DNA from 4 places in the Cryptosporangium arvum DSM 44712 genome. Region 2 is predicted to be linked to each of the others. Evidence: riboswitches for the same ligand, from Rfam matches in the RefSeq annotation. Region 2 holds a riboswitch; each other region holds the start of a gene.
What was found. A riboswitch is a leader RNA that binds a small molecule or an ion and turns the genes downstream of it on or off. The one in region 2 is predicted to bind cobalamin.
Positions count from the first base shown of each region.

Region 1 (7,393 bases), 2.5 Mb from region 2:
TCATCCGGGTGGCGGTCGTAGACGACCACCCGGTGTTCCGGCTCGGGATGGCAGCCCTGCTGAGCAGCCTCGACGGCATCCAGGTGGTGGCGCAGGCAGCCTCCCGAGCCGAGGCCCTAGCCGCGATCAGCCCCGGCACCAGCCCCGCCCCCGGCCCTCGCACCAGCTCCGGCCCTGGCGTCAGCTCCGGCCCTGGCGTCAGCTCCGGCCCTGGCGTCAGCTCCGGCTCCGGCCCCGGCCCTGGCGTCAGCCCCGGCCCTGGCGTCAGCTCCGACCCTGGCGTCAGCCCCGGCCCCGGCCCCGGCCCCGGCTCCGGCTCGGGCACCAGCCCCGGCCCTGGTGTCGGCTCCGGCCCCACGCCCGACCTCGGCTCCGGCTCGGGTACGGACCCCGGCCCTGGCGTCGACGTGGTGATCATGGATCTGCATCTGGGTGGCGACTCCGGCGTCGAGACCACCCGGGAACTGATCCGGCGGTGGCCCGACCTGCGTGTCCTCGTCGTCACGATGCTCGAGGACGACGAGTCGGTCGTCGCGTCGGTCCGCGCCGGTGCTCGTGGCTACCTGCTCAAAGGAGCGACGCCGGCCGAGGTCGAGCGGGCCGTTCGGGCGGTCGCGAACGGCGAGGTCATTCTCGGTCCGCAGGTCGCCGCGCGGGCGATCAGCTACCTGTCCGGCGCCCGCACCGCCGGGCCGGTGCCGTTCCCCGAACTCACCGACCGTGAGCGCGAGGTGCTCGACCTGGTGGCCCGGGGGTACGACAACACGACGATCTCGCGGCGGCTGGTCCTGAGTCCGAAAACCGTGCGGAACCACGTCGCCAACATGCTGACGAAGCTCGGGGTGCCAAGCCGGGCGGAGGCGTTGCTCCTGGCTCGGGAACGTGGTCTCGGAGGCGTGTGACCTGGGGAAGCCGGGTAATCACCGGTATCCGGAGGTGTCATATGTCGGACTACTTCGCTGATCGGGCCGAGGCGGGCCGTGCGCTGGCGGTCGCCGTGGCCGACCATCTCAAGGAGCACGAGGTGCCACTCGTGCTGGGGCTGCCGCGCGGTGGTGTTCCGATCGCACGCACCGTGGCCGCCGCGGTCCACGGCGAGTTGGACGTCGTCGTCGCGCGGAAGATCGGGGTGCCGTGGCACCGCGAGCTGGCCGTCGGGGCGGTCACCGTGGACGGGCCGGCGCTCTTCGACCGGGGACTGCTCGGTCAGGTGGGCCTCACGCTGGAGGAACTCGAGCCCGACGTGGAGCGCGAGCGCGCCGAGGCGGTGCGTCGCACCGAGCGGTACCGCGACGGACGGCCGGCGCCGGTGGTGACGGGGCGCACCGTGGTCGTGGTGGACGACGGGCTCGCGACCGGGGCCACCGCGCGGGCCGCGCTGCGGTCACTGCGCGTGCTGCGGCCCGGCCACCTGGTGTTCGCGGCACCGGTGTGCGCGCCGCAGGCGGTGGCGATGCTCGGCGCCGAGGCCGACGCGGTGGTGTGCGTCGCCGCGCCGCCGGAGTTCCGGGCCGTCGGGTACCACTACCGTTCGTTCCCGCAGCTCACCGACGAGGAGGTGGAAGCGGAGCTGGCCGCGGCCCGGCGTGAGTCCGCGTCGCTGCGGCTCTGAGGCGGTGACGCACGTCTCGCGCCTTTGACGGCGGGCGCGTGGTGAGTCAGAGTTACCGCGAGCGGAGGGCAGGAAGACCGGTGAGAATCCGGCGCGGTCCCGCCACTGTCACCGGGGAGCCGACCTCACTCAACGGTCACGGCCGGTAACGGCTGGAAGGCCGAGGACACGCTTCGATCCGGGAGCCAGGACACTGCGTCCGCTCCCTGCGAGCCTGCTCGCAGGCCATCGCACACGCGGGCGCGGACACCCGCGGGAAGGATCCTGGCATGCCCTCGTGCGTGATCGGCGGGTGACTCCGCCCTATCCGTTCTCCGCGGTCGTCGGGCTGGACGACCTGCGCTTGGCGTTGACGCTCAACGCCGTTTCGCCGGCAATCGGCGGTGTGCTCGCCCGGGGCGAGAAGGGCACCGCGAAGTCGACGGTGGTCCGGGCGCTGCACGCCCTGCTCCCACCGGTCACGGTGGTGGCCGGCTGCCGCTTCGCCTGCGACCCCGCCTCTCCGGACCCCCAGTGCCCGGATGGCCCCCACGCCGACGTGACCGCCGAGAGCCGGCCCGCCCGGCTGGTGGAGTTGCCGGTGGGTGCCACCGAGGACCGGCTGGTGGGTGCGCTCGACCTCGAGCGGGCGCTCACCGAAGGCGTGCGGGCCTACCAGCCCGGGCTGCTCGCGGCCGCGCACCGGGGCGTGCTCTACGTCGACGAGGTCAACCTGCTCGCCGACCACCTGGTCGACACGCTGCTCGACGCGGCCGGCATGGGCCGCGCGTACGTCGAGCGCGACGGCGTCTCGGTGCGGCACGCGGCCCGGTTCCTGCTGGTCGGCACGATGAACCCGGAGGAGGGCGAGCTCCGCCCGCAGTTGCTCGACCGGTTCGGGCTCACGGTGGAGGTCACCGCCAGCCGCGACCCCGCGGAACGGGCCGAGGTCGTGCGCCGCCGGCTGGCCTACGAGGCCGACCCGGAGGGCTTCGCGGCCCGGTGGGCCGAGCACGACGCGGAACTGGCGGGCCACATCGTCGAGGCGCGCGCCCGGCTGGCCGACGTCGTGCTGAGCGACGCCGCCCTGCGCCGGATCAGTGCGGTGTGCGCCGCCTTCGACGTGGACGGGCTCCGGGCCGACCTCGTCACCGCGCGGACGGCCGTCGCGCTGGCCGCCTGGCACGCGCGTGACCACGTCACCGACGACGACATCCGGAGCGCCGCCGAGCTGGCCCTGCCGCACCGCCGCCGGCGCAACCCGTTCGACGCTCCCGGCCTCGACCAGGACCAGCTCGACAAGGCCCTGCAGGAAGCCGCCGACAACGACCCGGACGACGACCCCGACGACGACCCGGGCCGCGGGCCGGACGACCCCGGCGGCCCGGACGACGGCGGCCCGGACGACGACGACCCGGACCACGGTGGTCAAGCCGACGGCGACGCGACCGACAGCGACGCGACCGAGGCCGACGCGAACCAGGGCGGCCCCGACCGGCGTCAGCCCGACGCGGCCCCGAGCGCACCGCACGACGGCCCGCCTCCGTCCGGACCGCAAGCCCCGGCCGACCGGGCCGCCGACGACGACACCGACGATCGGCCGCGCCGGCTCGCCGCCGCCGAACAAGCCGCGGTCCGCGCCACCAACCCGTACCGCACCAAGCTGCTCACCGTGCCCGGCATCGGGCGCTCCCAGTCCGACGCCTCCGGCCGCCGCTCGCAGGCCGAGGCCCGCCGCGGCCGCGTGGTGCGCTCCACCCGCACCGACGGCCCGGTGACCGACGTCCACCTGATCGCGACGTTGCTGGCGGCGGCGCCGCACCAGAAAGCCCGCGGACGCACCGCCGGCCTCCGGCTCGAGAAGCAGGACCTGCGCGCCGCCGTCCGCCGCGGTCGGGAGAGCAACACGATCCTGTTCTGCGTCGACGCGTCCGGTTCGATGGCCGCGCGGCAGCGGATGGCCGCGGTCAAGGGCGCGGTGCTGTCGTTACTGCTCGACGCCTACCAGCGTCGCGACACCGTCGGCCTGGTGACGTTCCGGCGGGACACCGCGACGCTCGCGCTACCGCCCACCGGCAGCGTCGAAGTGGCCGCGCGCCGCCTCGAGGAGCTTCCGACCGGCGGCCGGACCCCGCTCGCCCAGGGGCTCGTCAAGTCGGCCGAGGTCCTGAAGATCGAGCGACGACGTAACCCGCACCGACGTCCGCTGCTCGTCGTGGTCACCGACGGCCGGGCCACCTACGGTCCGGACGCCAGAGCCGCCGCCCGCCGCGCCGCCGCGTACCTGGCCGCCGAGGGCACCGCGTCCGTCGTCGTCGACTGCGAGAACGGGCCGATCCGCTTGGGGCTCGCGCAGGAACTCGCCGTGCACCTCGGGGCCACCGCGTTCCGGCTCGAGGAACTGAACGCCGACAACCTGGCCGGTGTCGCGAGGGGAGCAGCCTGATGCCGCAGGGCAAACCGACCACCGTCCCGAACGACGGCCTCACCACCCGCCAGCGCCGCCGCCGCCCGATCCTGGCCGTCCACACCGGCCCCGGGAAGGGCAAGTCCACGGCGGCGTTCGGGCTCGCGCTGCGGGCCTGGAACGCCGGCTGGCCGATCGGCGTCTTCCAGTTCGTGAAGAGTGCGAAGTGGCGGGTGGGGGAGGAGGACGCGCTCACCGCGCTCGGCGAGTACCACGCGCAGACCGGCACCGGCGCGCCCGTGACCTGGCACAAGATGGGCGAAGGCTGGTCCTGGATCCAGCGCGCGGGCACCGAGCAGGACCACGCGCGCGACGCGGCCGAAGGCTGGGAGCAGATCAAGCGTGATCTGGCTGCCGAAAATTACGGCCTGTATGTCCTGGATGAGTTCACTTATCCCATGAAGTGGGGTTGGGTCGACGTCGATGATGTGGTGGAGACGCTGGGGAACCGCCCCGGCAGCCAACATGTCGTGATCACCGGCCGTGATGCCCATCCGTCCCTTCTCGAAGCTGCTGACCTGGTCACCGAGATGACGAAGGTCAAGCACCCGATGGACGCCGGGCAGAAGGGCCAGAAGGGAATCGAGTGGTGACCGTCGTCCCCCGCCTCGTCATCGCCGCCCCGGCGTCCGGCCACGGCAAGACCACCGTCGCGACCGGGCTCCTCGCCGCGTACAAAGCGCGTGGCCTGCGGGTCAGTCCGCACAAGGTCGGCCCGGACTACATCGACCCCGGCTACCACGCCCTGGCCTCCGGGCGGCCGGGTCGCAACCTGGACCCGTATCTCGTCGGCCCGCACCTGATGGGCCCGCTGTTCGCGCACGGTGCCGCCGGTGCCGACCTCGCGGTCGTCGAGGGCGTCATGGGCCTCTACGACGGCGCGGTCGGGCACGGTGACCTCGGCTCGACCGCGCAGGTCGCGGCCGCGCTCCGGGCGCCGGTCGTGCTCGTCGTGGACTCGTCGGCGCAGGGCCGGTCGGTCGCCGCGCTGGTGCACGGGTTCCGCACGTACGAGCCGAGCGTCTGGCTCGGCGGGGTGATCCTCAACCGGGTCGGCTCCGAGCGGCACGAGAAGATCCTGCGTGACGCGTGCGAGGAGATCGGCACGCCGGTGTTCGGGGCGTTGCGTCGGCGCGACGCGATCTCGACGCCGTCGCGGCACCTGGGCCTGGTGCCGGTCGCGGAGCGCAGCCAGGAAGCGACCGAGGCCGTCGACGCGATGGGGCGGATCGTCGCCGAGAGCGTGGACCTGGACCGGCTGCTGTGGCTCGCGCGGTCGGCTCCGCCGGTGTCGGCCGACCCGTGGTCGCCGTCCGAAGCGGTCGGCGGCCGGGTGTCGGAGCGTCCGGTGATCGCGGTCGCCGCCGGAGCGGCGTTCACTTTCGGTTACGCCGAGACGGTCGAGCTGCTGGAAGCCACCGGGGCGGTCGTGGCGCGGTTCGACCCGCTGCACGACGAGTCGTTGCCGGAGGGTGCGGCCGGGCTGGTCGTCGGGGGTGGGTTCCCCGAGGTGCACGCCGAGGCGCTGAGCGCGAACGAGCCGTTGAAGAAGGCGGTGCGTGAGCTGGCGGCGTCCGGGGCGCCGATCGCCGCGGAGTGCGCCGGGCTGCTCTGGCTGACCAAGTCGCTGGACGGCAAGCCGATGTGCGGTGTGCTCGACGCCGAGGCGGGGATGACGCCCAACCTCACGCTCGGTTATCGGAGTGCGGTGGCGATCTCGGATTCGCAGCTGCTGCCGGAAGGGACGCGGGTGCACGGGCACGTGTTCCACCGCACGCAGGTGGAGCCGCGGGCCGGGGCGCGGCCGGCCTGGCAGTGGCAGGGGCGCCCGCCGGAGGGGTTCGTGCAGGACGGGATTCACGCGTCCTACCTGCACCTGCACTGGGCCGCGCATCCGGTGATCGCGCGCCGGCTGGTCGATGCGGCGGCGCGCCTGCAGCGTCGTGCGTTGCCCGCCGTCGCTGCCGGTCCGTCGAACACCCTGGTCGACGCTCCGCGCGCGCTACCGCCCGCGTCCGCCGACCCCGCCCCCACGAAGATCGACACCCCCGCCGACCCGGCCTCGGCCGCCCCGACGGCCGTGGCCCCCGCCCCGACCGCGGTCGAGCCGGCCGTACCGACCCCGACCGCTATCGAGCCGCCGGCGGCGACCCCGACCGCGGTCGAGCCGACCCCGACCCCGACCGCTATCGAGCCGGCCGGCGACGAGACGCCCACGGCGGTGGTGCCGGCGGGTGGATCCGGTGAGGACCGGGAAGCGGCGGACGCGGCTGCGGCCCGGGCCCGGGCGGAGGCCGACGCCGCCGCCGCCCGCACGCGTGCCGAGCAGGACGCCGTGGCAGCCGGCACGCGCGACGCCGTGAAGAGCGGCACGCGGGACGCCGTGAAGAACGGCGCCGGGTCCGACGATGCGGCGCACGAGGCCGCCGGGATCGGGCCCGACCGGAGGGCCGATGGCGACGAGGGCACCGACGAGGCGGTGGCACCAGGTGTGGCGTCGATGAAGGAGAACGGCACCACCGCTGACGGGAATGACATCGCGACGGCCGACAAAAACGGCGATTCGGGAAGTTTGCCCCGCGTGTCGCGGAGCGACGGTCCGGCGTCTGCGCCGGATCGCGACGGATCATGAGTTCTCACGGCGGGTGGTCGAGCCGGGCCGGGTGGGACGGCCCCGACCACCGGCGGAGGAGCGTCGCATGAAGCTGATCGGCGTCGGTGTGGGCCCGGGCGATCCCGAGCTGGTCACCGTGAAGGCCGTGCGGGTGATGCGCGCGGCCGACCGGGTCTACGTGCCGGTGCTCTCCGCCGACGAGACCGGCTACGCCGAGCTCACCGTGCGTACGCACGTGGACCACGATCGGCTCGAGCGGCTCGTGTTCACGGCCGGTGATCCCGACGGGGCCGCCGACGTCGTCGCCCGTTTCCTGCAGTCGGTCGGTCCCGGCGGCTCGGCGGTGTTCGCGACGATCGGCGACCCGAACGTGTACTCGGCGTTCACCCAGCTCGCACAGGCGATCCGGCGGCTGCTGCCGGAGGTCGCGGTCGAGACGGTCCCGGGGGTCACCGCCGCGCAGGACCTGGCGAGCCGCTGCCGGGTCCCGCTCGTCGAGCACGGCGAGTCGCTCACGCTGCTGCCGCTCGGCACCGGCGTCGGCGGTCTCTCCGACGTGCTCGACCGCCCGGGCAGCGTCGTCGTCTACAAGAGCGGGCGGCACCTGATCGGCGTGAAGGAAGCGGTCCGGCGCGCCGGACGCCTGCACGGCGCGCTCTACGGAGCGCGGCTCGGCCTGCCGGGCGAGGAGGTGCGGCCGCTGGCCTCCGCCGACGGCAGC
Region 1 covers NZ_KK073874.1:1,471,205-1,478,597, forward strand. Annotated here, with positions in the region: partial or broken gene CRYAR_RS50610 (LuxR C-terminal-related transcriptional regulator) at 402-902, shown strand; gene CRYAR_RS06765 (phosphoribosyltransferase) at 944-1,612, shown strand; cobalamin riboswitch at 1,682-1,808, shown strand; gene CRYAR_RS06770 (putative cobaltochelatase) at 1,905-4,037, shown strand; gene cobO (cob(I)yrinic acid a,c-diamide adenosyltransferase) at 4,037-4,651, shown strand; partial or broken gene CRYAR_RS49445 (cobyrinic acid a,c-diamide synthase CobB) at 4,648-5,979, shown strand; gene cobI (precorrin-2 C(20)-methyltransferase) at 6,758-7,393, shown strand, end outside.
Region 1: it holds a riboswitch for cobalamin, as region 2 does, so the genes downstream of both, CRYAR_RS06770 (putative cobaltochelatase) here and metE (5-methyltetrahydropteroyltriglutamate--homocysteine S-methyltransferase) in region 2, are expected to answer to the same signal.

Region 2 (7,393 bases):
GGCGACACGATCGTCGCCAACAACCTCGTGCTCAACCTGTACCAGCACGTGAACTCGCCCGAAGGGCGGCTCTACCTCTCCCGGCAACTGTTCGAGGAGGCCGTGCACGTCCAGTTCTACCTGAATCTCTTGGACACCTACGTCCCCGACGAGAACGAGCGCTTCGAGGCGTTCGCCGCCGTCGAGAACATCCCGTCGATCGCGCGGAAGGCCGAGTTCTGCTTCCGCTGGATCGACTCGCTCGGCGACCTGCACCGCCTCGAAACCCGGGCCGACCGCAGGAAGTTCCTGCTCAACCTGATCTGTTTCGCCGCGTGCATCGAAGGGCTGTTCTTCTACGGCGCCTTCGCCTACGTCTACTTCCTGCGTTCGCGCGGCCTGCTCCACGGCCTGGCCTCCGGCACGAACTGGGTGTTCCGCGACGAGTCGATGCACATGGCGTTCGCGTTCGACGTCGTCGAAACCGCTCGCCGCGAAGAGCCCGATCTCTTCGACGACGAGATGGCCCAGCAGGTCCGGGACATGCTCGCCGAAGCCGTCGAGTGCGAGACCCAGTTCGCCGAGGACCTCGTCGGGCCGGGCGTGCCGGGCCTGTCGCTCATCGACATGCGCGAGTACCTGCAGCACGTCGCGGACCGGCGGCTGCTGCAGCTCGGGCTCGACCCGATGTACGGGTCGTCGAACCCGTTCGGCTTCATGGACCTGCAGGACGTCCAGGAGTTGTCGAACTTCTTCGAACGCCGCGTCTCCGCGTACCAGGTCGCGGTCCCGGGTTCCGTCGCGTTCGACGAAGACTTCTAGCTCTACGCCTGCCGGGCTGGGGCCGGTCGCTCCCGCGACCGGCCCCAGTGGTTCCGGCCGAGTCGTCCCGCTCGTCAGCGGTGGCCGATCACCCACCCTCGCGTGCTGGGGGTGTGCAACTAACTGTCCCGGCGGACCTCGGCGGCCGCGGCCACCAGGTGCGCGAGCGAGGCCTCCACCTCCGCGTAGCCGCGGGTCTTGAGCCCGCAGTCGGGGTTGACCCACAACCGCTGCGCGGGCACGACCGCGACCGCCCGGCGCAGGGCGTCGGTCACCTCGTCCCGGGCGGGTACGCGGGGGGAGTGGATGTCCCAGACACCCGGGCCGACGCCCCGGCTGTACCCGGCCGCGGCGAGGTCGTCGAGGATCTCCATCTTCGACCGGGACGCCTCGATGCTCGTCACGTCCGCGTCGAGCGCGTCGATGGCGGGCAGCACCTCACCGAACTCGGAGTAGCAGAGGTGGGTGTGGATCTGGGTGGAGTCCGCGACCCCGCTGGTCGCCAGCCGGAACGACCCGACCGACCAGTCGAGGTAGGCCTTCTGGTCGGCCCGGCGCAGCGGCAGGGTCTCCCGCAGCGCCGGCTCGTCGACCTGGATGATCCGGATCCCGGCCGCCTCCAGGTCGTGGCACTCGTCGCGCAGAGCGAGTGCGACCTGGTTCGCGGTGTCGGCCAGGGGCTGGTCGATCCGGACGAACGACCACGCGAGGATCGTCACCGGACCGGTCAGCATGCCTTTGACCGGCTTCGAGGTCAGCGACTGCGCGTACGCCGACCACGCCACGGTCATCGGCGCTCGGCGCGTGACGTCGCCGTGGATGATCGGAGGACGGACGCAGCGGGAGCCGTAGGACTGGACCCAGCCGCCGACGGTGGCCGCGAACCCGCCGAGCTGCTCCCCGAAGTACTGCACCATGTCGTTGCGCTCGGGCTCGCCGTGCACGAGTACGTCCAGGCCGAGACGTTCCTGCCGCGCGACGACGTCGGCGATCTCGGCGCGCATCCGCTCCTCGTACCCGGCCGCGTCGAGCCGCCCGGCGCGGACCTCGGCGCGGGCGTGGCGCAGCGCGTCGGTCTGCGGGAACGACCCGATCGTGGTCGTGGCCAGCGGCGGCAGGTTCAGCCGCTGCTGCTGGGCGGCGGCCCGGTCGGCGTAGGCACCCCGGCGCGAGTGCTCCGGGCGCAGCGCGTCCAGGCGGGCGCGGACGGTCTGGTCCCGCCATGCCTCGGGTGCCTCGCCGGGAGAGGCGGGGAGGCCGCCGACGCCGTCGTCCAGGACCTTGCTGAGAGCGACGATCTCGTCGACCTTCTGCCGGGCGAACGCGAGACGCTCCACCAGCGCCGGGTCGAGGTCGGTCTCGGCGGCCAGGTCGACCGGCACGTGGAGCAGCGAGCACGAGGTGGAGACCGCGACGTCCTCGGCCAGGCCGCTCAGCGTGGCGTAGCGCGCGGCCGCCGCGCCGAGGTCGGCGCGCCAGACGTTGTGGCCGTCGACGAGCCCGGCGACGATCGTCGTGCCGCTGACCGTGCCGGTGCCGGCGAGCCGGTCCAGATCCCGGGCCCCGTTGACCAGGTCGAGGCCCAGCGCGTCGACCCGGGTCTCCAGCAGCGCCGGCAGGGCGTCGTCGAGCGCGCCGAAGTACGTGGCGACGAAGATCTTCGGCCGGTGCTCGAGCGCGACGAGCCGGGCGTAGGCGGCGCGGAGCGCGTCGATCTCCGCGGGGGTGCGGTCGGCGTCGTAGGCGGGCTCGTCGAGCTGTACCCACTCGGCGCCGGCGTCGGCCAGCGCGCCCAGGATCTGCGCATGGACCTCGACCAGGTCGTCGAGACGGTCGAACGGCCGGAAGCCCTCCGGCGCACCGTCGGCGGCCTTGGCCAGCAGGAGGAACGTCGCCGGGCCGATGAGCACCGGCCGGGTCCCGGGTGCTTCCGCCAGCTCGGCCAGGGCTTTCGCGGGGTCGGCCGCGAAGACGGTGTCCGGGCCGATCTCCGGCACGAGGTAGTGGTAGTTCGTGGCGAACCACTTGGTCAGCTCGAGCGCGGGCTCGGCGTCCACACCGCGGGCCATCGCGAAGTAGGTGTCCAGGTCGGACAGCCCGAGACGGCGGAACCGCTCCGGAACCGCTCCGACGGCGACCGCGGTGTCGAGCACGTGGTCGTAGTAGGAGAACGTGTTGGACGGGATCGCCTCCAGCCCCGCCTCGCGAAGGGTGCGCCACACGTCGGCGCGCAGCTCAGCCGCGAGGGCGTGCAGGTCGGCTTCGGTGATCCGGCCCGCCCAGTAGCCCTCGACCGCTTTCTTCAGCTCGCGGTGGGGGCCGATGCGGGGATAGCCGAGGACGGTGCTTCGTCCGAAATTACTCATGAGGTCCTTCCCTCGAAGATCCGATGGACCGAAGGAAGGCAGGGGAGGGCACAGCGCAGCCGCCGACCCCGCCCTGACCCTCCCTCGGGGTCGTCGGCGGCGCACACGGGTCGCGTGCGCGGTGCGGGCAGGTCTTCGGACTCGTGGGCTGTTTCCGACCGGCCGGAGCCGGACGGGCGTTCCTACTGGCCGTCGCTTCCCAGGCCGTGGCCGGCCCAGTGCTTGATTGACGGCGGTCGTTCCCACTCACCGCTGCGGGGCAGTCCCGGATTCCCACCGGGTTCCCTCTTACGACGCCCCGTCTGGCTGACGGGGCGAACCAGCACTGCGCTCCATCGTAGACGCCGCACGGGCCCGGAGACCGTCGCAGGGGCGTTGCTCACGGCCGGGCGCCGGGCACCGCCGGGGAAGCGATCGACTTCCGGGACCAACGACTCACGCGTCACGGCGGGCGATGGGCGCCTGTGGTCGCCGGCCGTGGCTCGCCTGGGCGGGTGGCGCTCACCGACGCGCCGATCGCGGTCGCGGTGTGCGGCGGAGTCGCTCAGCGGCTGGCGCGAGCCAGCGGGGTGCCGTCGAGGGCCTGGCGGAAGGCGACCAGCGAGTCGAAGACCTGGAGGACACCGGCCTCCTGCAGTTCCCCGACCGAGAAACCGCCGGTACGGACCCCGAGAGTGGGGATCTGGAGCTTGGCGGCCGCTTGCGCGTCGAAGATCGAGTCCCCGACCATGACCGCGCTGGCTCCCTCGACCTTGGCCAGGGCCGTCGCTATGAGGTCGGGCTCGGGCTTGCTCTTCGCCACGTCGTCGGAGGTGGTCCAGGCGTCGGCCAGGGACTTCCCGTCGATGAGGTCGAGAAACCGGTCGACGTGGTCGGTCCGGCCGGAGCTGGCCAGGACCAGTCGGAAGCCGCGTTCCTTGACCTCGGCCAGCAGATCGTGGGCACCCTCGAACGGCTGGATCTCGTCGATGAGCCGGTCGAACTCCTCCGCCCACGCTTTGCGCAGGTCGTCGCCGTGCGCTTCCTCGATGTCCCGGCCCCCGACCTCGGGCACGAACATGTCTCCGCCCATCCCGATCCCGCGGTGGATGCGCCACAGCGGATGGGTGATGCCGAAACGGCGGAAGGCACGGAACCACGCCAGAGCGTGCTGGTAGTTGGTGTCCACCAGGGTTCCGTCGACGTCGAAGATCGCGGTGTCGGCCATACAGTGTCTCTACCCGGTCCGACGGTCGTCACGCGTCCCACCAGCAGCATCGCACCCGCGAATCCGGCGACGGGCCGGATGTCGGCCAACGACTACGAGCGACTGGAGCAGGGGCACTCGCGGTCCGTGCGGTGGGCCCGTCCGACGACGAGACCACCCATCTCTGCTGCTGGCCGGCACCTGGACGCACTCGGCTGGATGGGCGTGGGGTTCCCGCTGCCGTCCGAGCTCACCGGCTGGGACCGCCGGACCCGCTCCGGCCCGGAACTGCCTGCCTACGTCCGCTGAGCCGTCAACTCAGATCCACCCCGCGTCCTTGGCGATACGGATGGCGTCGATGCGATTGCGCGCGTTGAGCTTCATGACGACCTTCGTGAGGTAGTTCCGCACGGTGCCGAGGGACACGTGAATCGTCGCGGCGATCTCCTGCGGCTCCGCTCCACCGGCGGCCAGACGCAGAACCTGGATCTCCCGGGCGGAGAGGGGATTTTCCCCGATGTCCCAGGCGGTGAGGGCCAGTTGGGGGTCGACGACCCGCCGGCCGGAGGCGACCTCACGAACCGCCTGGACCAGGCGCTCGTACGGGGAGTCCTTGAGCAGGAAACCCGACACGGACAGGGACAGTGCCCGGCGCAGCGTTCCGGGGCGGTCCAGGCCGGTGAGGATCAACGTTCGGCAACTGGGCAGTCGCGCGTGCATCTCCCGCGCGGCCGACAACCCGTCGAGTACCGGCAGATCGATGTCGATGATCGCGACGTCGGGCCGGGTGCGGAGGGCCGTCGGCACGATCTCGTCACCGCGGCCGACCTCGCCGACGACGGTCATGTCCGCCTCGAGCCCGAGGAGCGCGGTGAGCGCCCCGCGCACCATCGTCACGTCCTCGGCGAGCAAGATCTTCAACACGACCGTTCCCAGTCTTCGGTCTCGGTGGGCTCCGTCGGTATTTCGATCAGTAGCTCGAAGGTCCCGTCCGGGTGCGCGTGCGCGACCAGCCTGCCGCCGAGCTGCCCGACCCGTGCGGCGAGGTCCCCGAGGCCGGAGCCGCTTTCGAGGACCGGGTCGGACGATCTCGCCGCGCCGTCGTTCGTGACGTCCAGCCGCACGTCGTCCGCAGTGTGGCAGACCCTGATCCGGCACCGGGCCGCATCGCTGTGACGCAGCACGTTTGCCACCGCCTCCCGGAGGGCGAGGCTGAGTACCGCGTCCAGCGTGCGCGGCACGGGCCGCGCCGACGCCTCGATCGAGAGGTCCACCCCGGCCGCCTCCAGGATGGACGCCGCCGAGTCGAGCTCGGCCGAGAAGGAGAGGTACCGGTATCCGCTGGCCGCGGCCCGCACCGTGGCCAGCGCCCGGTGGGAGACCTCCAGCACCGCGGCCATCTCCGTCCGGGCGAGCTGCGGATCGGTGGCCAGGTGCCGGTGCGCGCTGCGGCAGGCGACCGCGACCTGCGACAGGTCGCGGCCCAGCAGTTCATCGAGGTCACGTGCGAGTCGTAACCGCTCGCGAGCCACCGCCGCCCGGGCCAGTTCGTCGCGCGTCTGGTTCACCTGCACGACGAGCGAGGACAGGGAGCCGATGCCGTAGAGGGTCAGGCCGGTCAGCAGGGTGCTGATCACCAGATAGACGTTCCACTGGAACGACCCGGGCTCAAGCGCCGCGAGCGCGGCGACGGCGACGCCGATCGCGGCGAACAGCAGCCAGCCGCGGCGTCCGGGCAGGGCGAGCAGAACGGTTCCGGCGAGGAACCCGCCCATCGAGCCCCACGGGGCGTCCAACCACAGCAGAGGAAGAGCGGCGGCCACCAGTTGCAGCACCAGGGTCCCGGTGCGCAGCCGGCCGGGCAGTCGGCGCCGGCGGCCGAGGGCGTAGGCGATGAGGACGCTCGCCTGTACCGCCATGCACGCGACGAATCCGATCAGCGAACCGACGGTGATCGGCCGGGACACCACGTTGACGACGGTCAAGGCCGCATAGCCGACGGTCACCGCCACCGCGACCGACCGGGCCACCCGCAGATGCCAGGGCCGGCCACGTCCGATGCGCGCGGCGGCATCGTCGAGCCCCGCCTCGTCCAGGGTCGACGCCGGCGCCCGGCGGGATCCGTCGCCCAGCGGCACCTGCGCCGTCAGGCGGAACCACTGTCCCGCGACGGCCACGGTCAGCGCGCCGCCCACCCCGGCGAGCCGGTCGGCCAGGTTCGTGAGCCCGATGCCCGGCCGCTCCCCGCTGCCCGGACGCTCGCTACCGCCCTGGTCCGGCTCCGCGCCGTCGCTGTCCACGTGCAGCCGGATCTGCGTCGACCCGCGCCGCACCCGCACGGCGCAGTGCCTGGCCCGGCCGTGCCGCAGCACGTTCGTCGTCGCCTCACGCAGCACGACGGCGAGGACGTTCTCCACCTCACCCGGCACGTCGCGGGGATCGGCGACCACCTGGAACTCGATGTCCGCGACCGCGAGGATCGACTCGGCCGACTCCACCTCGGCCGCGAAGGACATCGGCCCGGACCCGCTCGTCACCATCCGCACATCGGCGAGCGACTGCCTGGTGACCTGCAGGACCGCGGTCAGCTCCTCCCGGGCGCGTGCGGGGGCCCCGGGCAGGAGCCGGTGCACGAGCTGGCTGCGCAGGGCGATCGCGGAGACATTGAGGCCGAGGAGATCGTGCAGGTCGCGGGCGATCCGCACCCGTTCCCGGGCGACCGCCGTGCGGGCCAGTTCGCCCCGGCCGGCGAAGACCAGGCCGACCAGGGACGTCAGCGAGCTGATCCCGAAGATCATCAGGCCGGCCAGCACCGTGAAGTAGGTCCCGTACAGGATGTCCACCCAGCCCAGGTGGATCGCCCGGAGGCCGATCAGGACGGCGACGCCCACGGCGGCGTACAGGAGCCAGCGAACCCGACCGGCGACCGCCAGCAGCATCGAGCCCGCGAGGAACCCGGCCATCGCCGCAGCCTGTGCTCCCACCCAGAGCAGAGGCACCAAGGTGACCAGCGTCTGGGCCGTGAGGGTCAGCAGCCTGG
Region 2 covers NZ_KK073874.1:3,954,164-3,961,556, forward strand. Annotated here, with positions in the region: gene CRYAR_RS17635 (ribonucleotide-diphosphate reductase subunit beta) at 1-801, shown strand, start outside; gene metE (5-methyltetrahydropteroyltriglutamate--homocysteine S-methyltransferase) at 921-3,167, opposite strand; cobalamin riboswitch at 3,277-3,506, opposite strand; gene CRYAR_RS17645 (HAD family hydrolase) at 3,712-4,374, opposite strand; gene CRYAR_RS47360 (hypothetical protein) at 4,453-4,662, shown strand; gene CRYAR_RS17650 (response regulator transcription factor) at 4,672-5,277, opposite strand; gene CRYAR_RS43240 (sensor histidine kinase) at 5,271-7,393, opposite strand, start outside.

Region 3 (7,393 bases), 3.1 Mb from region 2:
CCGATCCGGCGGCGCCCACGGCGTCGAGCACCTCGCGGACGGCGTCGCGGACGTGGTTGTTCGTGGGCCGCGCGGCGGTGAGCAGCTCGCCGTCGTCGGCCAGCGCCTGGAGAGCGGTGTCGAGACCGTCGCCCCGGTGGAGGCGGGCGCTCAGGCGCAGCCCGGCCAGCCCGGCGTAGAACGGGCCCGAACTCTGCGTCACCATCGCGCGGATCGCGACCGCGACCTCGCCCGCGGTGCGGGTCAGCACCCACTCCTCGCGCGCGGGGAAGACGCGACGGTCGAGGATCAGTACGCCCTCGTCGGTCAGGCGGACGCTGTCGTCGAGGACGGGCCTCACTGCCGGGCCTCCCAGGAGGTGCTGACGAGGTGCGCGAGCGCGCGGGGATCCGGGCGGCGGCCGCAGATCTCGCGGTCGACGAGCAGCTTGTGGCCGAGGTCGAGCACGAGCGCGGAGGCCGGGCCGGGGTCGGGCAGCGTCTCGAGGTCGGACGCGTGCGAGTAGCCGGCGACCCGGCGCACCAGCTCGACGGCGGCGAACCCGAGCGTGTCGTGCCAGACGTCGCGGAGCTCACGCAGGAGCCAGCCGTCGTCGAGCAGCCTGTCGACGCGGGTGGGCCAGCCCTCGCGCCAGGCGGCGCAGAACGCGTCCCAGCACTCGGCGATGCTCGCCAGGTGGGCGGCGTTCCGGCTGCGTACGGACGCGATGACGAGGTTGGCGACGTAGAGACCGAGGTCGAGGCCGATCGGACCGACCATCGCGAACTCGGGGTCGATAACGCGCACGACCGGTTCACCGTCGCGGACGCCGACCATGACGCTGCCGCTGTGCAGGTCGCCGTGGACGAGCGCCTGGGCCTTGGCGCCGAACGCGGCGCGGATCGCGGCGAGTTCGGTGCGGACGGCGGGGTCGGCACGCAGCCGCTTCACCCCGTCCTCGAGCGCCGGGTGGTGGTGGTTGTGCTCGGCCTCGACGAACGGGTCACCCAGCAGGTACTGCAGCGTGACCTCGGCGAGCAGCGGGTTCACCGACTCCTGGATCAGCGCGGCACGCACCCGGGGGTCGGCGCCGGCGACGCTGGTCGCGAACGTGACCCGCCCGACGAGCTCGCCCACCTCCGCTGACGTCCGGCCGATCTCGGCACCGTCGTTGAGCGCGGTACGCAGCACGGTGAGGTCGGAGAGGTCCTCCATCGTGAACGCGAACCGGGTCTCGTCGACGTCCCGGACGGCGGGGGTCTGCCTGGGCGCGTACTCGGCGAACGTGCGTAGCGCCCTCGCTTCGATGAGCGCCCGCTCGGGGCTCATCGGCGCGGACGGGCCGAGCTTCTGGATCCACGGCGGGGCCTGCTTCACGGCCACGCTCGGGATCGCGGGGTCGTCGGGAACCGCCACGAAGACGCGGTTCATGTTGCCGTCGCCGACCTCACGCACGGTGCCGGTGGCGGTCGCCGGGACCGATCCGCGCCCGATCAGATAGGCCCAGATCTCGGCGGGTTCCAGGACCACCGGTTCTCCTTCGTTCTCGCTGGTCAGCGTTCCAACCGTATGCAGTCTCCCTCGCCAGGGGCGAAACCGCCCGGAGTGCCTCCCACCCCTCGGGCACGCCGGTCCGTTTCGCCACTTATGCCCTCCGTTACGGGGCCGCGCCGACTGGCGGGGAGGAGGCATTATCGCGGGCATGAAGTTCGCCGCCGATACCGTCACGGATCTGGCCGACACCCTCGGCACCGACGCGGGCGCGCTGGCTCGGGCCCTGCAGTCCGACGTGCTCGTCGACGCGCCCGCGATCCTGCACGCGCTCGCGGTGACCGCGTTGCACCTCTCGACGTCGGCGGCCGAGATGGCGCAGGCGGTGGACGACGTGAACGGGCCGTCGGCCGACGAGCTGCGTGCGGTGCAGGTCGCGTTCGCCGAGTGCAGTTCGACGCTGCTGAACATCATCGAACCGGTCCAGCGCTTCGCCAACTAGTCGTCCTCGAGGTCGCCCTCCGTCGCGAGGTAGAGGTCCTGGAGCGCCGCCAGCGTCTCGGCGTCCGGGTGCTCCCAGAGGCCGCGGTCGGCCGCCTCGATCAGGCGCTCGGTGATCGCGTGCAACGCCCACGGGTTCGACTCACCGAAGAACTTCTGGTTCTCCGCGTCGAGCGCGTAGGTCGCGGCCAGCTTCTCGTACATCCAGTCGGCGACGACGCCCGCGGTGGCGTCGTACCCGAAGAGGTAGTCGACGGTGGCGGCGAGCTCGAACGCGCCCTTGTACCCGTGGCGGCGCATCGCCTCGATCCAGCGCGGGTTGACCACCCGGGCGCGGAAGACCCGGGCGGTCTCCTCGTGCAGGCTGCGGGTGCGCACCGCGTCCGGGCGCGTGCTGTCGCCGATGTAGGCCTTCGGGGACTGGCCGGTCAGCGCCCGGACGGTCGCGATCATCCCGCCGTGGTACTGGAAGTAGTCGTCGGAGTCGGCGATGTCGTGCTCGGCGGTGTCGACGTTCTTCGCCGCGATGTTGATCCGGCGGTACGCGTTCTCCATGTCGGGGCGGGCCGGCACGCCGTCGAGGTCACGCCCGTACGCGTAACCGCCCCACACCGCGTAGACCTCGGCCAGGTCCTTGTCGTCGCGCCAGGTCCGTGAATCGATCGCCTGGAGCAGACCGGCCCCGTACGCGCCCGGCTTGGACCCGAACAGCCGCATCGTGGCCTGGCGTTCGCTCTTCTGGCCGGCCAGGTCGGCCAGGACGTGCTCGCGGACGTAGTTGTCGGGTTCCTCGAGCGCGGCGACCAGCTGCACGGCGTCGTCGAGCATCGCGATGACGTGCGGGAACGCATCCCGGAAGAACCCGCTGATGCGCATCGTGACGTCGATCCGGGGCCGGTTGAGCTCGTCGGAGGCGATGAGCTCGAGCCCGCTGACCCGGCGGGACTGCTCGTCCCAGACCGGGCGGACACCGAGCAGCGCCAGCACCTCGGCGATGTCGTCGCCGGCCGTGCGCATCGCCGACGTGCCCCAGATCGACAGGCCGACCGAGCGGGGCCAGTCGCCGGTGTCCTCGCGGTAGCGGGTGAGCAGCGAGTCGGCCATCGCCGATCCGGTCTCCCAGGCCAGCCGGCTCGGTACGGCCTTGGGGTCGACCGAGTAGAAGTTCCGGCCGGTCGGGAGCGTGTTGATCAGACCGCGCAGCGGCGACCCCGACGGGCCGGCCGGCACGTACCCGCCGTTCAGGGCGTGCAGCACGTGCGCCATCTCGTCGGTGGTCTTGTTCAGCCGCGGCACGACCTCGGTGGCCGCGAACTCGAGCACGCGTGCCACCAGGGCCCGGTCGGCGTCGGCCGCGCCGCTCGTGGCGTCCAGGACCTGGGCGGTGACCTCGGCCCCGACGGTGGGGTCCCAGTCGCGTTCCTCCATGGCGGCGACCAGGTCACGGGCGATCGCGTCGATCGTGTCGACATCGGACCGGGCCTCGTCGCCGGCTTCGGAGAGGCCGAGCGCCTCGCGCAGGCCCGGAAGCGCGGCGACCTGACCGGCCCACATCTGGCGGGCCCGGAGCATCGCGAGGACGAGGTTCACCCGCGCCTCACCGGCCGGCGCGTCGCCAAGGACGTGCAGGCCGTCGCGGATCTGCACGTCCTTGACCTCGCACAGCCACCCGTCGACGTGGAGCAGGAAGTCGTCGAACTCGGTGTCGTGCGGGCGGTCGTCAAGGCCCAGGTCGTGATCGAGGCGCGCGGCCTGGATCAGCGTCCAGATCTGCGCGCGGATCGCGGGCAGCTTGGCCGGGTCCAGGGCGGCGATGTTCGCGTGTTCGTCGAGCAGCTGCTCGAGCCGGGCGATGTCGCCGTAACTGTCGGCCCGCGCCATCGGGGGCACCAGGTGATCCACGAGCGTTGCGTGCGTGCGCCGCTTGGCCTGCGTGCCCTCGCCCGGGTCGTTGACCAGGAACGGGTAGATCAGCGGCAGGTCACCGAGCGCGGCGTCGGAGCCGTCGGCGGCCGACATCCCGACGGTCTTGCCGGGCAGCCACTCCAAGTTGCCGTGCTTGCCCAGGTGGACGACGGCGTCGGCGTGGAACTCGGCGGCCAGCCAGCGGTAGGCGGCCAGGTAGTGGTGGCTCGGCGGGAGGTCGGGGTCGTGGTAGATCGCGACCGGGTTCTCGCCGAATCCGCGCGGCGGCTGGATCATCACGACGACGTTCTCGCCGCGCAGCGCGGCCAGCACGATGTCTCCCTCGTGGACGTAGAGCTCCCCGGGGGGCGGGCCCCAGTGGCGCTCCATCGCCTCGCGGAGTTTCTCGTCGAGCGAGTCGAAGTACTTTTTGTAGGTCTCCGCGGGGATCCGTACCGGGTTCGCGGCGAGCTGCTCCTCGGTGAGCCAGGCGGTGTCGTGGCCGCCGGCTTTGATCAGCGCGTGGATGAGGGCGTCGCCGTCCTGGGCCTCGACGCCGGGGAGGTCCCCGACCTCGTAGCCGGCGTCCGCCAACGCCTGCAGGAGCTTCACCGCGGACTTCGGGGTGTCCAGGCCGACCGCGTTGCCGACCCGGGCGTGCTTGGTGGGATAGGCGCTGAGCATGAGCGCGATGCGCTTCTTCTCCGGCGCGATGTGGCGCAGGATGCCGTGCTTGACCGCGATGCCGGCCACCCGGGCGGCGCGCTCGGGGTCGGCGACGTAGACGGTGAGGCCGTCGGCGTCGATCTCCTTGAACGAGAACGGCACCGTGATGATCCGGCCGTCGAACTCCGGGATCGCGACCTGGGTGGCGTTGTCGAGCGGAGAGAGCCCGTCGTCGTTGGCGTCCCAGGTGGCGCGGCTGCTGGTGAGGCAGAGTCCCTGCAGGATCGGGACGTCGAGCGCGGCGAGCGCGCCCACGTCCCAGGCGTCGTCGTCGCCGCCCGCGCTGACCGTGGCGGGTTTGGTGCCGCCGGCCGCGAGCACGGTGACGACGAGGGCGTCCGCGGTGCGCAGCGTCGTCAGCAGCTCGGCGGGCGCGGTGCGCAGCGAGGCGCAGAAGATCGGCAGGGCCCGGCCACCGGCGTCCTCGATCGCGCCGGACAGCGCTTCGACGAACGCGGTGTTCCCGGCGATGTGGTGGGCCCGGTAGTAGAGCACCGCGATGGTCGGCCCGTCGCCCCGGGATTCGCGTTCCAGAACGCCCCAGGTGGGCATTTCCGCAGGGGGTTCGAAGCCGAGGCCGGTGAGCAGGACGGTGTCGCTGAGGAAGTTGTGAAGCTGCTGGAGATTCGCCGCCCCGCCTTGCGCGAGGTACGCGTGCGCCTCCGCCGCGGCTCCCATCGGCACCGTCGAGAGCTGCATGAGGTCCGCGTCCGGCGCGATCTCCCCGCCCAGCACGATCACCGGCAACGGCCCGGCCAGCAGCGCGTCGAGCCCTTCCTCCCAGGCCCTGCGCCCGCCGAGGATCCGGACGACGACCAGGTCCACACCGTCGGTGAGGCCGGGCAGGTCGTCGACGCCGGTCCGGGCCGGGTTCGCGAGCCGGTACGAGGCTCCGCTCGCCCGGGCCGAGAGCAGGTCGGTGTCCGACGTCGAGAGCAGCAAGATCACGCGGGGCGTCCTCACTCGGGGTCCGCGCCCCGGGTCGTGGTCAGCGGTACCTGGAGTCTCCTGGCTCCCGGATCGACACTCCCCTGCTGCCTTCCCGCGCTGATGCAGTGGCTGAAGATGCAGGCTCGCTCCCCGGTGACAGTGGCGGGACCGCGCCGGATTCACACCGGCTTCCTCCACCTGACACCGCTCATGGCCTTTCAACACTGGTGATCAGGGTCGCAATCGTCAAGTGGGCCCAAGGGGGATCACCGGAGCGACACGTAGCATCCGGGCTATGCCCACCGCCGTGCCCTTCCGCCAGGCTGCCGACAGCTGCCCAGGCGCGTTGCAGGTGCACGAGGCGGCCGACGGCGGCCTGGCACGGGTGCGGATCCCCGGCGGTGTGGTGAGCCTCACCCAGTGGCGTGCGTTGCGCGACTTCGCCCCACTGGAGCTCACATCTCGGGCGAATCTGCAGATCAGGGGCGTCACGGATCCGGACGCGCTGGCCTCGCGGCTGGCCGACGCCGGCCTGCTGCCCTCGGCCACGCACGAGCGGGTACGCAACGTCGTCGCGTCGCCGCTGGGAGGGCTCGGTGCGGTGGTATCCGCGCTCGACCGGGCGCTCTGCGCATCCCCGGAACTGGCCGACCTGCCCGGCCGGTTCCTGTTCGCGATCGACACCGATCGGGACGTGGTCTCGTTGCGCGCCGACGTGACCGTCCTGCTCGGCTCCGAGCCGGTGCCGGTGCTGCTGGCCGGCGTCGACAGCGGGCTGCGGGTCCGGGCCGACCAGGCCGTTCCGGCCCTGATCGCCGCCGCGCGGTGCTTCCTGCTGGAGCGCGTCGCTCAGGCCTCCAAGGCCTGGCGTCTGTCCGAGCTCGACGACGCCGTGGCGCGGGTCGCCGGCCGGATGCGGTCGGCGCTGGCCTGCGACCTGGTCGAACCCTCCGCTCTTCCGTCGCACCGCGGCGCCGACCCGATCGGTGTACTCGCGGGGGCGCTGGGGGTGGTGGTGCCCCTGGGGCGGCTCACCGCAACCCAGATGGACGCGATCGCCGGGGTGGCGCGGGGCGAGATCATCGTCACGCCGTGGCGGGGGGTGGTGCTGCCGGGCGTGGGGGCGGAGGCGCTGACTCCGCTGGCCGAGGCGGGGCTGGTCACCGATCCCGCGTCGGCCTGGGCGAGCGCGTCGGCCTGCACGGGTCTCCCCGGGTGCGCCAAGTCACGCGCCGACGTCCGGGCCGACGCGGGGACGGCGCTCCTCCACCCCGGTGAACTGCTTCCCGTGCACTTCGCGGGGTGCGAGCGGCGGTGCGGGCACCCGGCCGGCGTCCATGTGGACGTTCTGGCCACCGCGGACGGATACCAGGTCGACGGCGAACCCGTCGGTGTCGACGAGCTACCCGCGGCCGTGGCCGCCGCCAGGAGGAACACGCGTTGAGTGGGCAGTACATCCGCGACGGTGCGGAGATCTACCGGCATTCGTTCGCGATCATCCGGTCGGAGGCCGACCTGAGCGGCCTCCCGGAGGACGTCGCCCGGGTGGCGGTCCGCATGATCCACTCCTGCGGCATGGTCGACCTGGTCGACGATCTGGCGTTCTCCCCCGGCGCGGTGTCGGGAGCGATCGGGGCACTGCGGTCCGGCGCACCGATCCTCTGCGACGCGCAGATGGTGGCCTCGGGGGTGACCCGCCGCCGCCTCCCGGCGTCGAACGAGGTGATCTGCACGCTCAACGACGCCCGCGTGCCGTCGCTGGCTTCGTCGCTCGGCACCACCCGCAGTGCGGCCGCCCTCGAACTCTGGCGTGAGCACCTGGAAGGTTCCGTCGTCGCGATCGGCAACGCCCCCACGGCCC
Region 3 covers NZ_KK073874.1:882,522-889,914, reverse strand. Annotated here, with positions in the region: gene CRYAR_RS04040 (translation initiation factor eIF-2B alpha/beta/delta subunit family protein) at 1-340, opposite strand, end outside; gene mtnK (S-methyl-5-thioribose kinase) at 337-1,509, opposite strand; gene CRYAR_RS04030 (hypothetical protein) at 1,682-1,972, shown strand; gene cobN (cobaltochelatase subunit CobN) at 1,969-5,550, opposite strand; cobalamin riboswitch at 5,604-5,727, opposite strand; gene CRYAR_RS04020 (hypothetical protein) at 5,828-6,976, shown strand; gene CRYAR_RS04015 (precorrin-8X methylmutase) at 6,973-7,393, shown strand, end outside.
Region 3: it holds a riboswitch for cobalamin, as region 2 does, so the genes downstream of both, cobN (cobaltochelatase subunit CobN) here and metE (5-methyltetrahydropteroyltriglutamate--homocysteine S-methyltransferase) in region 2, are expected to answer to the same signal.

Region 4 (7,393 bases), 2.2 Mb from region 2:
CAGCGCCACCGACAGCACGAGGCCACCACCGGCCAGCACGGCGAGCAGCGGCGGAACCTCACCGTGCGCCCAGCTGTGCAACGCGACCGAGAGACTCAGGCAGACGAGCACGAACACCAGCGCACGCGCTTCACGCAGCAGCCCCGGCCCTGTCATGCCCGAGATCATGTCACGCCGGCCCACACCCCTCCGACGAGCCGCGCCCGCGACCGGTTCAACCAGGAGGGCGGGCGAAGTGGATGGTGGGCCGGCCGTCGGCGCCGGTGGACACCAGGGCCGACACCCCGTACACCTCCCGGATCGTCTCCCGCGTCAACACCTGCGCCGGGGTACCGGCGGCCACCGCGCGCCCCCGGTGCAGCAGCACCACCGAATCGCAGAACATCGCGGCGAGGTTCAAGTCGTGCAGCGCCACCACCGACGTCACCGGCAACGCGCACACCAGCGCCAACAGCTCCAGCTGGTGTCCGATGTCCAGGTGGTTCGTCGGTTCGTCGAGCAGCAACTCCCGCGGCTCCTGCGCCAGCGCCCGGGCGATCTGCGCCCGTTGGCGCTCCCCGCCGGAGAGCGTGCGCCACTCCTGGTCGAGGTGCGTGGTCAACCCGGTCCGCGCGGCCGCCGTCAGTACCGCCGCCGAGTCCGCGGCCGACGGGGCGGAGAGACCACGCCGGTGCGGTACCCGCCCGAGCGCGATCACGTCACGCACGGTCAGGTCGACGTCGGTCACCGCGTGCTGCTCCACCACGGCCAGCCGCCGCGCGAGACCCCGCCGCCCCAGCGACGACAGCGGCGCGTCGTCGAGCGTCACCACCCCGGCGGACGGCCGCCGGAGCCCGGCGAGCACCCGCAGCAGCGTCGATTTCCCCGATCCGTTCGGGCCGAGCAGGCCCACCGTGCTGCCCGGCGCGGCGTCCAGGTCGACCGCGTCGACGATCAGCCGCCCCCCGGCGGCCCAGCTCACGCTCTCGGCACGCAGGCTCACCGCACCCTCCGCCCCAGCACCACCGCGAACGCGGGCACCCCGATCAGCGCGGTCACCACGCCGACGGGTATCTCCTGCGGCTCCAGCAGCGTGCGCCCCAACGTGTCGACCCAGACCAGGAAGATCGCGCCGACCAGCGCCGTGGCCGGCAGCAACCGCCGGTGCGCCGGGCCGACGAGGGCCCTGGCGGCGTGCGGCAGCACCAGCCCGACGAACCCGATCGCGCCGGCGGCGCTCACCAGCACCGCGGTCAGCAGCGCGGTCACGCCCAGCAGAACCGCTCTGACCACCACGACGGGGACGCCGAGCGCGGCCGCGGCGTCGGCGCCGAACGCGAACGCGTCGAGCGACAGGGCCAGGCCGGCGCAGACCGCGAACCCCACCGCGAGCACGGCCGCGCACAGCACCACGTCACCCCAGCCGGCGCCACTGAGCGAACCGAGCAGCCAGAACAGCACGCCCCGGGTCTGCCGGGCGTCGGCCGAGGAGATCACGACGAACGACGTGACCGCCGCGAACAGCTGGGTGCCGGCGACACCGGCGAGGATCAGCCGGTCGGTCGTGCCGCCGGCGATCCGGGCCAGCGCGAGCACCAGCGCGAACGCGACCACCGCGCCGAGGAACGCCCCGAGGCCGAGGCCCACGCTCCCGGCGCCGACGCCCAGCACGAGGACGAGCACCGCGCCGGTCGACGCCCCGGACGAGATGCCGAGCACGTACGGATCGGCGAGCGGGTTGCGCAGCAGCGCCTGGAGCACCGCGCCGCAGAGCGCGAGCCCGGCGCCGCACACCGCGGCGAGCAGCGTCCGGGGCAGGCGCAGATCCCAGACGATCGCGTCCCGGATCGTCGAGAGCCTGGACGGCGGCCCGCCCAGATGCTCGGTGACCACGGCGAACACGTCACGGACCGAGAGGTCCGCCGGTCCGATCGTGATCGCCACCGCGACCGACACCACGAGGACGCTCACCCCGATAAGCGCGCCGAGCCCGAGCCGCGCCATCTACTCGGTCCCGTACCCCAGCTTCGTCAGGCCCGCCGACACCTTCTCCACGGCCTGCACGGTGCGCACGCCCGGGTCCATGTCCGAGCCGGACAGGACGACGTACCGCTTGTTCTTCACCGCGGTGAGCCGGCGCGCGACCGGGTCGGACTCCAGGAACGCGATCTTCGCGGCGGCGCTGTCGCCGTCGTCGCCGCGGGTCAGGTCGGCCAGCACGAGCACGTCCGGATCGCGGTCGAGGATGCTCTCCCAGCCGGTCTCGGGCCAGAGCTGCTTCCCGTCGGCGAACGCGTTCTTCGCTCCGACGGCCGCGGTGACCAGGCCCGGAGTGCCGCAGCACCCGGCGATGTACGGCGCCTTCGTGCTCGAGTACCACCACGCCAGGCTGACGTCACGCGCGTCCACCGCGGTCGCCATCCGCTTCTTCAGCGAGTCCACCAGCGCGGTGCCGCGGTCCGGCACGTCGAACAGCGTCGCCAGGTCGGTGATCTCCCGGTAGAGGTCGTCGATCGTCAGCGCGCGGGTCTGGGTGGCGTCCTGCCCGGTGCACTCGCTCGACGAGAGGTACGTCGGGATCTTCACCTGGTCGAACCTCGCGCGATCGGCGACGCCCTCGGCCGTGTACGTGTAGGCGAACGTGGTGTAGACGAAGTCCGGCTCGTCTTCGAGCAGCCGCTCGAACGACGGGAAGTCCTTGGCGATCCGCGGCACCTTCGCGTTGGCCGTGGCCAGGGCGGGCAGCACCGGGTCGCTCCACGAGGCGGTCCCGGCCATCCGGTCCTCGAGCCCGAGCGAGAGCAGCAGCTCGCTGGCCGGCTGGCTGATCGACACGGCTCTCTCGATGCGTTTGCCGACGCTCACCGAGCGGTCGCAGTTCGTCACGCTGATCGGGTAACCGGAGTCCGGGGCGGTGGACCCGGCGGCCCCGCCGCAGCCGGTGAGGAGGAGCAGGCTCGCGACGAGCCCATGACGTAACCGCATGCGGTACCTCGAGAGATCGCGGACCCGATCGCGAGGCCCGTAGCCGATCCGCCGCCCTGGTGGACGCCGGTCGCCAGCAGGTCTTCGGACTCGGGTTCGACCGGCCGCGGCGCCTTCCCAGGCAGGGAGCCCAGTGGCCTGTACCGCGGCCGTCCCCCTCACCGCTGCGCGTCAGTCCCGGATTCGCACCGGGTTCCCTGACCCACCTCGTGGGTTGACTGGCGTCCCGACCGTAACACGCAGGCCTTTCAGCGCCCGGTGCTCGCCCTGGTGACGTTCTCGTAGCGCCACTCCGCGACGCCGAACAGCGTCGCGAAGCCGGTGATCAGCACGATTCCCCACACCATCCGGTTGGACCGGTCGCCCCAGTCGCCGGCCCGGTCGGCCTGGTCGTTCTGCGCGTCGATGAGCGTCGTCCAGTCCGCCTCGTCGCTGGTGAGCGCGGTCGCCATCCGCTGGTCCAGCTGATCGTCCGCGCGTGGCGTACGCGCCATCGACGCGGCGATGCGGTCGAGCGCCGCGGACGCCCGCTCCTCGGCCGCCGCGACCGCGCGTCGGTCGGCGGCCTCCGACGGCGTGGCGGACTCCGCGCTCAGTTCCCGGGCGCGGGCCCGCACCCCCACCTCCTGGGCGACCTGCCGCCCCTGGGTCAGGAACTCGGTGCGCGCGGTGCTCGCCGCGATGTCCGTGGTCAGCACCGCGGCCAGCCGGGCGGCGGTGGCCTGGGAACGCTGCTCCTCGGCTCCGAACACGAGTTGAGCCAGGGGGAGGACGGCGCCCACCGCCCACAGCGTCAGGATCACCACGGTGACCTGCCGGTGCCGCCCCGCGGCCGACTGACGCGGCTGTTCGACGAGTTCGGCGACCTCCTGCTGGCGGCGCCGGTGGCGGGCCCGGTAGTGGACCGCGGCCAGCAGCGCGGCCAGGAGGCTCGCCCCCACGGCGCCCAGCGCGTACCGGAGACCGTCGGCGCCCGCGGCGTCACCGTCCCGGAGCGCGGACGCCGGATCGGGAATCGGCTCTCCCGCGGCCCGCTGCTCGTCGAGCTCGGACCGGCGCAGGACGCGCAGCCGGGCGACGACGTCCGCGCCGCCGTCGTCGGTGGTGTACTGCCGATCGGCCGGGAGCGTCGCCGGGAAGTACTTGCGGTTCGCCGCGCGCAGGCTGTCCGCGGTGGCCCGGGCGGTGTCGCGCTGGGTGGCGGCGAGCGGGTTGTCGGCGCTGAGCCGGTCGAGCTCGGTGGCGAGGCGTTCGTCCACGACGATGCGCAACGCCTTGGGCGCCTCGTCGCCGTAGACCGCGCGGACCTGCTCCTGGATGGCCGACGATCGGGCGACCTCCTGCCGGACCGACCCCTGCCACCCGTCGTTCGCCGCGCTGTAGGTCACGGTGGCCTGGCCGGCCAGCGCGGCCGCCACGACGAGCCCGGCGAGCTGCGCGATTCCCCGGAGGCCGCCGAGCCACCGGTACGGGGTCCTCACCGCTGTCTCGTGAAGACCGCGTCGACGCCACCCGCGTCCGTGAGGTGCAGCTCGTCGCCGTCGACCTGCCAGGTGTACGAGCCGGTCCGGGTGGGGGTCGACCGGTCGTAGTCACCGCCGGAGTCGTCGGTGGCCCGCCGGGAGACGGTCGCCGTCCGGCCCACCAGCCGGAGCGCGGCGCTGTTCACCTGCGCGACGCCGTCCTCGACACGCTGGAGCGTGTAGACACCGCCGGACTCGACCGGTGAGTAGACCTCGACGCTGCGGTAGGTGCCGTCCGGGAGGAAGCGGATGGCCACCTCCATCGTGTCGGTCGAGCGGCTCCAGACGCCGAGGAGCACGTCCAGCGCCGTGACCGGTGCCGTCTCGGTCTCGTCGACGGGGGTCGGTGGCGCCGGAGCCGCGGTGGTCGCGTAGGCCGGGTCCGGCACGTACGGCGACGAGTCGCCGCCGCAGCCGGTGGCCAGCGCTCCCGCCGCGACGAGCGCGAACCCTGCGGCGGCGCGGCCGGTCCGAGATCTGACGGTGCTCGACATGGGACTTCCTCCGGGCCGGGATCGGTTACCGGATATACGGAGAGTGATTCCCTTCGGATCGACAGTAGTTGGCCCCTCTTCGGGGGCGCGTGGGCCGGCCGCGCGGCCGTGGACTTACTGGATCGTGTGAGTCAAACCTCACACAACTAGCCGCTCGGCTAGCGGATGCTCCGATCGGGAGGCACCATCTGACTTGGTGTCGTCTCCGTTCCGACCGAGGATCCACATTGGCAACCCTGCTGTACCGACTCGGCCGCGGTTCGTTCCGCCGTCGCAATCTGGTGGTCGCTCTCTGGCTCGTGGTGCTCGTCGCACTGGGGGGCGCCGCCGTCGCGTTCAAGGGCGCGACCACGAACGACTTCGCGTTACCGGGCACCGAATCGCAGCGCGCGCTCGATGCGCTGGCCCGTGAGTTCCCGGCCGCGAGCGGCGCCACCGGAACGATCGTGGTGGCCGCGCCGGAAGGCAAGAAGCTCACCGACCCGTCGTTCGCGGCCGCGGTCACCGGCCTGGTGAAGGAAGCCGCGTCGCTGCCCGGCGTCGTCGCCGCGGTCGACCCCTACAGCGCCAGGGCGCTGACGCCCGACGCCCGGTACGCGCTGATCCAGGTGCAGTTCGAGAACCGCGCCGACGAGATCACCGAGGACGAGCGCACCGCGTACGAGAAGTCCGGCCGGGCCGCGCTGGACTCGGGGCTGCAGGTCGAGCACGGCGGCGAGGTGATGAGCTCCCCGCCGGAGGTCGGCGGCACGGAGGCCATCGGCGTCGTCGTCGCGCTGCTCGTCCTGCTGGTGACGTTCGGCTCGCTCGTCGCCGCCGGCATGACGATGCTCAACGCGTTGATCGGCGTCGGCGCCGGAATGGCCGGCCTGTTCGCGCTGACCAGCGTGATCGAGCTGAACAGCACGGCGCCGATCCTCGCGCTGATGCTGGGCCTGGCCGTCGGCATCGACTACTCGCTGTTCATCACCTCACGGCACCGCCAGCACCTGGCCGACGGGCTCGACCCCGAGGAGGCCGCGGGCCGGTCGGTCGGCACGGCCGGGTCGGCGGTCGTGTTCGCCGGTATCACGGTCGTCATCGCGCTGGCCGGCCTCTCGGTCGTCAACATCCCGTTCCTCACCGCGATGGGCCTGGCCGCCGCCGGCACGGTCGCGGTCGCGGTGCTGGTCGCGGTGACCCTGCTGCCCGCGCTGCTCGGTTTCGCCAAGCTGCGCGTGCTGTCCCGCAAGGCCCGCGCCGAGCTCGCGGCCGAGACCGGAGCGGAGCCCCGGCACGCCTCGGACGAGGTCGCCGAGAAGGACAGCGAGGGGCCCGGCAAGCACGAGGGCACCACCAGGGAAGCGTTCGGGTTCCGCTGGGCACGGCTCGTCATCAAGCTGCGTGTCCCGGTCATCATCGTCGGCATCCTCGGGCTGGGCCTGCTGGCCATCCCGGCCAAGGACATGCGCCTCGGCCTGCCCGACCCGAGCCAGGCCGCCGAGGGCACGCCGGCCCGCGCGGCCGCGGACCTGATCAGCGAGGGCTTCGGGCCCGGCTTCAACGGACGCCTCGCGCTCGTCGTCGCGGCCGACACCCCGGAGCAGACCGGCGCCGCCGTGCAGAAGGTGAACCAGGCGCTGGCCGGCACGCCGAACCTGGTCGCGGTCGCGCCGCCGAACTTCAGCCCGGACAAGCGGACCGCGCTGCTCGGCATCATCCCGAAGGACGGCCCCACCGCGGCCGGCACCGAGACGCTCGTGCACGACGTCCGCGACCGCACGGCCGGTATCGAGGGTGCCGACGTCTCGCTGACCGGCCAGACCGCGATCGGCATCGACGTCTCCGAGAAGCTCTCCGACGCGCTGCCGATCTACCTCGCGCTCGTCGTCGGACTCTCGGTTCTGCTGTTGATGCTGGTGTTCCGGTCGATCCTGGTGCCGCTCAAGGCCGCGGCGGGCTTCCTGCTCACGGTCGGGACGACGTTCGGCATCACGGTGTGGATCTTCCAGGAGGGGCACCTGGCGGGCCTGGTCGGCGTCTCGACGCCGGGGCCGCTGGTGAGCTTCCTGCCGATCCTGCTGATCGGCATCCTGTTCGGCCTGGCCATGGACTACGAGGTGTTCCTCGTCTCGCGGATGCGTGAGGACTTCGTCCACGGCGAGGGCGCGCAGGAGGCTGTGGTCAGCGGCATGGGCCACGGCGCCCGGGTGGTCACGGCGGCCGCGCTGATCATGACCAGCGTGTTCGCCGGGTTCGTGCTGATCGACGACCCGACGATCAAGTCGGTCGGCTTCGCGCTGGCGCTCGGCGTCGCGGTCGACGCGTTCATCGTCCGGATGACGATCGTGCCCGCGGTGATCTCGCTGTTCGGGCGGGCGGCCTGGTGGCTTCCGCGCTGGCTCGACCGGGCGCTGCCGAACGTCGACATCG
Region 4 covers NZ_KK073874.1:1,725,221-1,732,613, forward strand. Annotated here, with positions in the region: gene CRYAR_RS07980 (hypothetical protein) at 1-156, opposite strand, end outside; gene CRYAR_RS07985 (ABC transporter ATP-binding protein) at 215-982, opposite strand; gene CRYAR_RS07990 (FecCD family ABC transporter permease) at 979-1,983, opposite strand; gene CRYAR_RS07995 (ABC transporter substrate-binding protein) at 1,984-2,964, opposite strand; cobalamin riboswitch at 3,023-3,202, opposite strand; gene CRYAR_RS08000 (hypothetical protein) at 3,213-4,445, opposite strand; gene CRYAR_RS08005 (hypothetical protein) at 4,442-4,981, opposite strand; gene CRYAR_RS08010 (MMPL family transporter) at 5,209-7,393, shown strand, end outside.
Region 4: it holds a riboswitch for cobalamin, as region 2 does, so the genes downstream of both, CRYAR_RS07995 (ABC transporter substrate-binding protein) here and metE (5-methyltetrahydropteroyltriglutamate--homocysteine S-methyltransferase) in region 2, are expected to answer to the same signal.